Regions from separate parts of the Nocardia sp. NPDC058058 genome, predicted to be linked through region 1. Evidence: predicted binding sites of a transcription regulator. Region 1 holds the regulator's gene; the other holds the start of a gene.
What was found. Region 1 encodes HspR, which represses chaperone genes until heat shock. Its sites were predicted from a motif close to ANNTGAGTNNNNNNNACTCANNT; they were not measured.
Positions count from the first base shown of each region.

Region 2: a site for HspR is predicted at 2,221-2,243, ahead of lon (endopeptidase La). Genes of this name have one in related genera too.

Region 1 covers NZ_JBHVSA010000002.1:1,797,930-1,802,345, reverse strand. The annotation lists gene ACFVUS_RS22900 (globin domain-containing protein) at 1-1,164, opposite strand, end outside; gene ACFVUS_RS22895 (heat shock protein transcriptional repressor HspR) at 1,611-2,003, opposite strand; gene dnaJ (molecular chaperone DnaJ) at 2,003-3,178, opposite strand; gene grpE (nucleotide exchange factor GrpE) at 3,290-3,886, opposite strand; gene dnaK (molecular chaperone DnaK) at 3,883-4,416, opposite strand, start outside.
Region 2 covers NZ_JBHVSA010000002.1:1,533,853-1,538,268, forward strand. The annotation lists gene ACFVUS_RS21735 (TetR/AcrR family transcriptional regulator) at 1-160, opposite strand, end outside; gene ACFVUS_RS21740 (alpha/beta fold hydrolase) at 153-1,007, opposite strand; gene ACFVUS_RS21745 (MarR family winged helix-turn-helix transcriptional regulator) at 1,129-1,593, shown strand; gene ACFVUS_RS21750 (hypothetical protein) at 1,613-2,077, opposite strand; gene lon (endopeptidase La) at 2,286-4,416, shown strand, end outside.

The DNA of each region.
Region 1 (4,416 bases):
GAGCGGATCGTGGCGGATGTTCTTGGTGGAGGTGCCCGCCGCCATCAGCCGGAACTTGGTGGTCTGCACCATCGAGGGCGAGCCGACGATCTGCACATCGCGATCGTCCCAGGCGCCGAAACTCGCGACCACCTTGCCGATTTGGCCGACGACGCGGGGTTGCAGGCCCGGATGTTCCTTGGGCTCACTGGAATTGGAGAGCTGCCACCACGGATCCTCATCGCTCTCGGTGACCGGGGTGACGGTGAGCCATTTATTGGCCTGCGCGAGCTGGCCGAGGATTTCCAGATCGTAGAGGTCGCACGGGTAGTGCCCGCCGACGAAGAGATCGACCTTGGGGTTGGAGCGGCGCTGGGTCATGGCCATGAGTTGTGCTCGCAGCGGGGCGATTCCGGTGCCGCAGCCGATCATGAGCATCTTGCGCCGGGTATTGCGGGGCACGCCGAGACCGCCGAGCGGTGAGCCGATCAGCCACTTCTCGCCGACCTTGGTGTGCCCGACCATGGCCGGGCTGACCCAGCCGCCGGTGACGCCGCGAATGTGGAATTCGATCTCGCCGCTGGGATTCGCGGGAATCGCCGGCGACAGGTACCGCCACATGCGCGGGCGGGACGGGATCTGCACGCTCATGTACTGACCGGCCGCGTATTGGATGGGCTGATCCAGTTTGAGCCGCACGATCGCGAGATTGCGCAGTACCTCACGATGTTCGATGACGGTGCCGGTCCAGACCGGTGGCGTGGTCTCCCGGTCCGCGGCCTCCATCATGGTGGTCGCGATGACGTTCAGGCCCTCGTCCCACGCCCGCCCGATCTCATCGGTCCACAGTTCGGTCCCGGCGTAGGACTCGAGTGCGGCCTTGAGCGACTTCCCCACGGCCACATAGTGTTCCCCGACCACACCGTATTTGCGGTGGTCGCGCCCGAGCTGGGCGAGGAAGGGCAGCAGCTGCTCGGGTTCCTCCAGCCGGTCCACCACGTACGCGATGGCTTTCACCAGCCGATCGCGCTGGGCGTCCAGCGCGGCGGGGAAGAAGTCCCGCACCTGGGGGTACTCCGTGAAGAGGATGGCGTAGAACGAACGAGCGAGTTTTTCGGGGCCACCATCCTCCGCAGCTACCGCCTTGAACGTCGTTCTTATCAATGCGACGGTCCGCGAATCCATTTGTGTCACAACCCCATTTCGCACTCGAACACAAGCCAGGGCCGGTGAGTGCAGTGCTGCGGGACACTCGACAGCAGCCGTTGCTGAGCAACTATAGGCGAGGTTTGCCAGCAACGGAATGAGTCGTTTCAACAACATGCCTGTAATTCCCCGAAAACGAGCCTGTTGCAACTAAACCTGCACGAAAACAGACTGTTCAACTGGGAAACGCCGGTGGACACCAGCTTTCGGCTACCGATCTTGGGGGATTCGTTTTGCAATCTTCAGTAAGGGAGCGATCCTGCCGCAACCATGACAGGCGATGAATTCCCATGCCACAGCAGGACAAAACATACAATTAGCAAACAATACAACCGGGCGGTCTGTATTAATTTCCGAGCCCGCCTACGCGATAAAAAAGCAGCGCCCCGATATTCGGAGCGCTGCTTCCCGTTTCCGGCTGGCTACTACGTTCTGCGATGCCGCGGCTGCCACACCACGAGCGCCGTACTGCGCTGCGGCGGAGTCAGATCCGGGCGGTACCCCGCACGGAGCCGATCCACCTCACCGCTCAGTTCGGCCACTCGCTGCTGGAGTTCCTCGACCTGATTGGTGAGTTCGATGATCCGTTTGACACCCGCCAGGTTCACGCCCTCGTCCTGGGACAGCCGCTGCACCTCGCGTAGCAGCTGCACATCCCGATCGGAGTAGCGCCGCCCGCCGCCCGAAGTACGTTGCGGCGAAACCAAACCCAGCCGGTCATAGGTGCGCAGCGTCTGGGCGTGCATGCCCGCCAGCTGCGCCGCCACCGAGATCAGGAAGTACTGTGCCTCGGCGGCTTTCTTCGGATCGGAACTCATCACGCACCTGCCCATCCAGCACGCGGATCGAAACCACTGGTCTTCTCCGCCTCCGCATAGCGCCGGAGCGCTTCGGCGGCATTGTCATCCAGCTTCTGCGGGATCGCGACCTTGACGGTGACGAGCAGATCGCCCGCACCACCGTCCCGCTTGGGCACACCCCGCCCGCGTACGCGCAGGGTGCGACCGTCGGCGGTACCCGGGGGCACCTTGACGCCGACGCGTCCCTCCAGTGTGGGCACGGAAACCGTTGTACCCAAAACCAGTTCGCTGTAACTGACCGGCAGCACCAGGGTCAGATCGTCGGCATTGCGGCCGAAGACCTTGTCCTGGCTGACGTGCACGGTGACGAACAGATCGCCGGGCGGTGCGCCCCGCAGACCCGCTTCGCCCTGACCCGCGAGCCGAATCCGCTGACCATCGCGCACCCCCGGGGGAATGCGCACGGTGATGGTGCGGGTCCGATTCTGGATACCGGTGCCGTGGCAGTCGACGCACGGATCATCGATGATCGATCCGGTGCCCCGGCAGTCCTCGCACGGTTCGCTGAATCCGAAGGCGCCCTGATTGCGGCTGACCACACCCGCGCCATTGCAGTGCGGGCACACGCGCGGGCTGGTGCCCGGCTTGGCGCCGCTGCCGTGGCAGGTGGTGCAGGCGGCCGGACTGGTCATACGCAGCGGAACCGTCACGCCCTGGGCGGCCTCGCGGAAGCCCAGTGTCGTCTCGGTTTCCACATCGCTGCCGCGCCGCGGCCGCGACGAGGTGCGGGTGCCGCCCCGGTTGAACAGTCCGCCGAGCAGATCGCCCAGGCCGCCGTCACCGGCGCCCGCCTGCTGCCCGCCGAAGATGTCACCCAGGTTGAAATCCTGCGAGAAGCCGCCGCCGGGCTGGCCGTAGCCCGCTCCGGGGGTGAAGCCGCCGCGGCCGAAACCGCCGCCCGCGAAGAGCTTTCGCGCTTCGTCGTACTCCTTGCGCTTCTCCGGATCGGACAGCACGGCGTGCGCCTCGCTGACCAGCTTGAACCGCTCCTCGGCCTTGGCGTCACCCGGGTTCTTGTCCGGATGCAGGTCGCGGGCGAGTTTGCGGTACGCCTTCTTGATCTCGTCCTGGCTGGCGCCGGAGGCGATACCCAGCTCCTTGTAGAAGTCCTTCTCGAGCCACTCCCGGTTCACCGGGCATCTCCTCCTCTCGAATTCCTCGGCGCCGCGGTCCCGTTCGGGACCACCGGCTTCGCGGTCTCGCGGGAGACCGCCCGAACGGCCCCGGCCGGGGCCATCGGTGTGTTACTCGGTACCAGCGGCATCGGGGCCGGCGTTCGTCGTATCCGATGCGGCCGGGCCGTTCAGATCCTCGGGCGCGTCGGTGACCCCGACCATCGCGTGCCGCAGCACCCGATCGCCGAAGCGGTAACCCTTGCGCATGACCATGCCGATCACCGGCTCATGACCGGAGCCCTCGTGCTGGACGGCCTCGTGCAGGGTCGGGTCGAAAGGATCGCCCGCCGTGCCGAATTCCTCCAGGCCCTGCTTCTGCAGGGCGGTGGCGAGCTTGTCGGCGACCGCCTTGAGCGGTCCCTCCAGATCGCCGTGCGCACGCGCGCGGTCCAGATCGTCCAGCACACCGAGCAATTCGCTGACGACCGTGGCCTTGGCATTGTCGATGGTGGCCTTGCGGTCCCGTTCGACACGGCGGCGGTAGTTGGCGTATTCGGCGGTGAGCCGCTGCAGATCCGAGGTGCGCTCGGCGAGTTCGGCGCTGATGGCGTCGGCGAGGGAATCCTCGCTCAGCGCGTCAGCGGCCGAAGCCGCGGCGAAATCCTCCGCCGCGACATCGCCTACCTCACCCGTGACCGGTTCCTGTTCCGGGTTCGGGTTCGTCACTTCTTCTCCGGCTCCTCGACGACCTCGGCGTCGACGACGGTGTCATCGGCATCGGGCGCGGCCTGACCGTTGCCCGAGGCGGCCTGATCCGCGGCGCTCGCGTCGTAGATGGCCTGACCCAGCGCCTGCGATTCGGTCGCGAGCTTCTCCACCGCGGTCTTGATTACCGCGATATCGGTGCCCTTGAGCGCCTCGTTCGCCTCGGCGATCGCGGCCTCGACCTTTTCCTTGATGTCGCCGGGGACCTTGTCCTCGTTGTCCTTGATGAACTTCTCGGTCTGGTGCACGAGAGATTCGGCCTGGTTACGGGTCTCGGCCTCTTCGCGACGGGCCTTGTCCTCCGAAGCGTGCGCTTCGGCGTCCTTGACCATGCGATCGATCTCCTCCTTGGACAGGCCGGAGCCGTCCTGGATCTTGATCGTGTTCTCCTTGCCGGTGCCCTTGTCCTTCGCGGTCACGTGCACGATGCCGTTGGCGTCGATGTCGAAGGTGACCTCGATCTGCGGCACGCCGCGCGGGGCCGGCGGGAT
Region 2 (4,416 bases), 260 kb from region 1:
GCAGGTCCGCGAGGCTGTCGATGTGCTTGTACAGCGACGGGGTGCGAACGCCGAGTCGCTGAGCCAGCGGGCTCAGGGCCAGGTTCGCGAAACCGGCGTCGTCGGCGAGCTGAGCCCCCGCCGCGACGACATCGGTTTTGCTGAGCCCGGCTCTAGGCATTCGCGTACTCCTTCAGGAACGGCAGGATCAATTCGGCGGTCCGCTCGGGCAGCTGCGCGTGCGGGTAGTGGCCACCATTCTCGACGAGTCCGAGGGTGCCCAGCCCGGCGGGCAGCGCGGCGATGATGGCCTTGCCCTCGGCCTCCGGGTTCGGGTAGTCCGGATCGGCGGTGCCGATGACGATCAGCGCGGGCTGGGTGACGTTCGGCAGCTGGGCCTGCGCATCGACGGGGGTGGACTTGCCGGTCTTCATGAATTCGGCCATCCGGCCCGGCTCCCGGAGCTTGGCGGCATTGGCGGCCATGTACTCGTCGTAGTCGGCGGGCTTGGTCGGGTAGGCGATGTTCAGGTACTTCAGCCACTGGTTCACGCTCTTGAACATCATGGTGCCCATCAGCGCGAACATGCCGCGGCGGTACCGGGACACGGTGAAAAGCGCTCCGACGGAAGGGGTTTGGGTCAATGTGAAGGGGTTGATCTCCACGATGGCGCGCACCAGTTCGGGCGATTTGGCGGCGGCGATGGTGGCCGAGCCGCCGGCGAGCGAGTGGCCCACCACGACCGCGGGTCCGGCGTTCAGTCCGGCGATCAGGGCGAGCAGATCATTGGCGACATCGGTGCGGCTGATGGCTTCCTTACCGGTCTCGGACACCCAGTTCATGCTCGAATCGCCGTGTCCGCGCATATCGGCGCTCACCACCCGGTACCCGGCGGCGGCGATGATCGGGGCCAGGAATCGGTAGGCCTGGCGGCGGTCGCCGATGCCGTGCGACAGCACCACCAGGGGGCCTTCGCCGATCGAGTCGTATGCGATCTGTCCGCCGTCGATGTCCATGTACTCGGTCATGTCGTTCGCTCCTTCGTGTGGCTAACTCCTGTAGCCATAAAGCTAATAGCTTTAGCCAAAGTCGTCAACCCTCAATTCCCGGCGAGTCTCCGGCGGATAGTTGCCATATAAACTGTCCCGCGTGGCGGATACCGAGAGTGATGTGAACGCGAACGTCGGATACCTGGTCTGGCGGCTGTCCACCCGCTGGCGCGCCACCCTCGATCGAGCCCTCGCGCCGCACGGTCTCACCCAGGCGCAGTATTCGGTGCTCGCCCCGCTCTACGGTCTAACCAGCGATGGAACGCGTCCGAGTCAGCGGCGACTGGCGGATCTGACCGGTCTCGACGCCGTCTACATCTCCAAATTGGTGCGCGCACTGGAACGGCAGGGGCTGGTCACCCGCGCGACCAGTGCCGCGGACCCGCGCGCGGTCGAACTTTCGCTGACCGCCCAGGGTGCTGAAACCGCCCGGCGCACAATAGAACTCGTGCACGGCATGCGCGACCGGCTGACCGCGCCCCTGGGCGGCAACGACAGCGAGCGCACCGCGGAGCTGGCGGCCATGCTGCGCGAACTCCTCGATGCGCCCGAGAGTGCCGAATAGTACTGTCGCTAAAGCGTTTTCACAGCGCCTCGCCCGCGCGCAACTTCTTCGCGCGCTCGATGACCGAGGCCAGCACCCGATGCGCGATGGCCAGCTCCTCGGGATCGGATCCGCCGAAGATCGGCCGCGTCAACGGCGCGATGGTCTGCATCAGGGTCTTCAACTCGGCGGAACCGGCGGTGGCCAGTTCCACCGGTCCGGGTCCGTCGACCGCGGACCCGCTGACGAACCCCTTCTTCTCCATTCCGGCGAGCAGTTCGGCCGCCCCCGCCGCATCGACCCCGAGCTGCCGCTGCCCGGCCAGGTAGCGGTGGAATTCCCCCGGTTCGGCGATCGGCCCGCGCACGGCGAGCGCCCGCAGCACCGCGTATTCATTGCTGGTCGTGCTGAATCCCTGTGCGATCAGCGTCGCCTCGAGCAGGGCGGTGACCGCCCCTTCCGCCTCGGCGATGTCCTGTCCGGTGAGTGTGGGTGCGGTGGTCATGGTGACTCCCTATATCGACGAGTAAGCTGTCCGATCATTTACTGTACATGGAAACTATGTACATGGAATCTATATTCCGACCGGGGTGAACCCGGCGTTCGCCCGGGGCGAACAAGGTCGCGGAATTACTCGGCGGGGGTCGGAGTTGACTGGGTAACGCTCAACCTGAGTTGAGTAGGAGACGCTCAATCTTGGAAGAGGTAGAGAAGTGACCAACCCTCAGAACTTGCCGGTGCTATTCCTGACCGATCCGATCGTGCTCCCGGGCATGATCGTCCCGATCGAGCTCGATGAGTCCGCCCAAGCCGCCATCGATGCCGCCCGCGCGGGCAAGGTCAACCAGGTGTTGGTCGCGCCTCGCCTGGACGAGGGCTACGCCAGCTACGGCGTGGTCGCCACCATCGAGCAGGTCGGCCGCATGCGCGGCGGCGCACCGGCGGCGGTATTGAAGGCCGAGGGGCGCGCGAAGATCGGGCACGGCGTGACCGGACCCGGCGCGGCGCTCTGGGTCGAGGCCGAACCGGTCGAGGTGCCCGAGCCCGACGGCCGCACCAAAGAGCTTGCCGCCGAATACAAGAAGCTGGTCGTGGCGGTGCTGCAACGTCGTGAGGCGTGGCAGATCATCGACGCGGTGAACCAGCTGACCGATCCGTCGGCCATCGCCGACGCGGCGGGCTGGGCCCCGTACCTGAGCCATGACGAGAAGCGCGAGCTGCTCGAAACCCTGGACACCGCAACCCGTTTGACCAAGCTGATCGAGTGGACCAAACAGCACATCGCGGAAACCGAGGTCAACGAGAAGATCAGCGAAGAAGTCCGCGAGGGCGTCGAGAAGTCGCAGCGCGAATTCCTGCTGCGCCAGCAGCTCAACGCGATTCGCAAGGAGCTGGGCGAGGGTGAGCCCGACGGTGCCGATGACTACCGGACCCGCGTCGAGACCGCCGATCTCCCGGACAATATCCGCGAGGCCGCGCTGCGCGAGGTGGACCGCCTGGAGCGTTCCAGCGATCAGAGCCCGGAATCCGGCTGGATCCGGACCTGGCTCGATACCGTCCTGGAACTGCCGTTCAGCGTGAAAACCGAGGACAGCACCGATGTTTCGGCTGCCCGCGCGGTGCTGGACGCCGATCACCACGGCCTGGACGAGGTGAAGGACCGCATGGTCGAGTACCTGGCGGTGCGCGCCCGTCGTGCCGCCCGCGGCCTGGAGGTCGTCGGCGGTCGCGGTTCCGGCGCGGTGCTGGTGCTGGTCGGCCCGCCCGGTGTGGGTAAGACCTCGCTGGGTGAGTCCGTGGCACGTGCCCTGGGCCGCAAGTTCGTTCGCGTCGCTCTCGGCGGCGTGCGCGACGAGGCCGAGATCCGTGGTCACCGGCGCACCTACGTCGGGGCGCTGCCCGGTCGCATCGTGCGCGCCATGAAGGAGGCGGGTTCGATGAATCCCGTTGTCCTGCTGGACGAGATCGACAAGGTCGGCTCCGATTTCCGCGGTGATCCGGCGGCGGCGCTGCTCGAGGTGCTGGACCCCGCGCAGAACCACACCTTCCGCGATCACTACCTGGACCTGGATCTGGACCTGTCGGATGTGCTGTTCATCGCGACCGCGAATGTCATGGACACCATCCCCGGCCCGCTGCTGGACCGGATGGAACTGATCACCGTCGACGGCTACACCGAGGACGACAAGGTCGCCATCGCCCGTGACTTCCTGATCCCGCGTCAGCTGGAGCGCAACGCGCTGACCAGCGCCGAGGTGCAGATCACCGATGAGGCGCTGCGTGAGGTCGCGGCCAACTACACCCGGGAGGCCGGTGTCCGCCAGATGGAGCGCCTGATCGCCAAGGCGCTGCGCAAGGCGGCGACCAAGCTGTCCGAATCGGCGGATCTCACCGATGTCGAAAGCATCGTCAGCGCAGGAGAGTTCGTGCCGGACGCCCCGGCGGCCGGCCGGAACGGTTCGGCCGCAGGCGAATCCACCGAGCTCGGCTACGCGAAGGAGCTGGGATACGACGGCGCGGCCGATCAGCTGGTGATCGGTCTCGGCGACCTGAAGGACTACCTGGGCCGTCCGCGCTTCACCCCGGACGGGGTGGAACGCACCGCGGTCCCCGGTGTGGCGACGGGTTTGGCCGTGACCGGTGCGGGTGGCGATGTCCTGTACATCGAGGCCAATGCCGCCGAGGGCGAGCGCTCGCTCACCCTTACCGGTCAGCTGGGTGACGTCATGAAGGAGTCGGCGCAGATCGCCCTCACCTACGTGCGCTCGCACCTGGAGGAGATCGGCATCGAGCCGAAGGTCCTCGACCGCAATATCCACATCCACTTCCCGGCAGGCGCGGTCC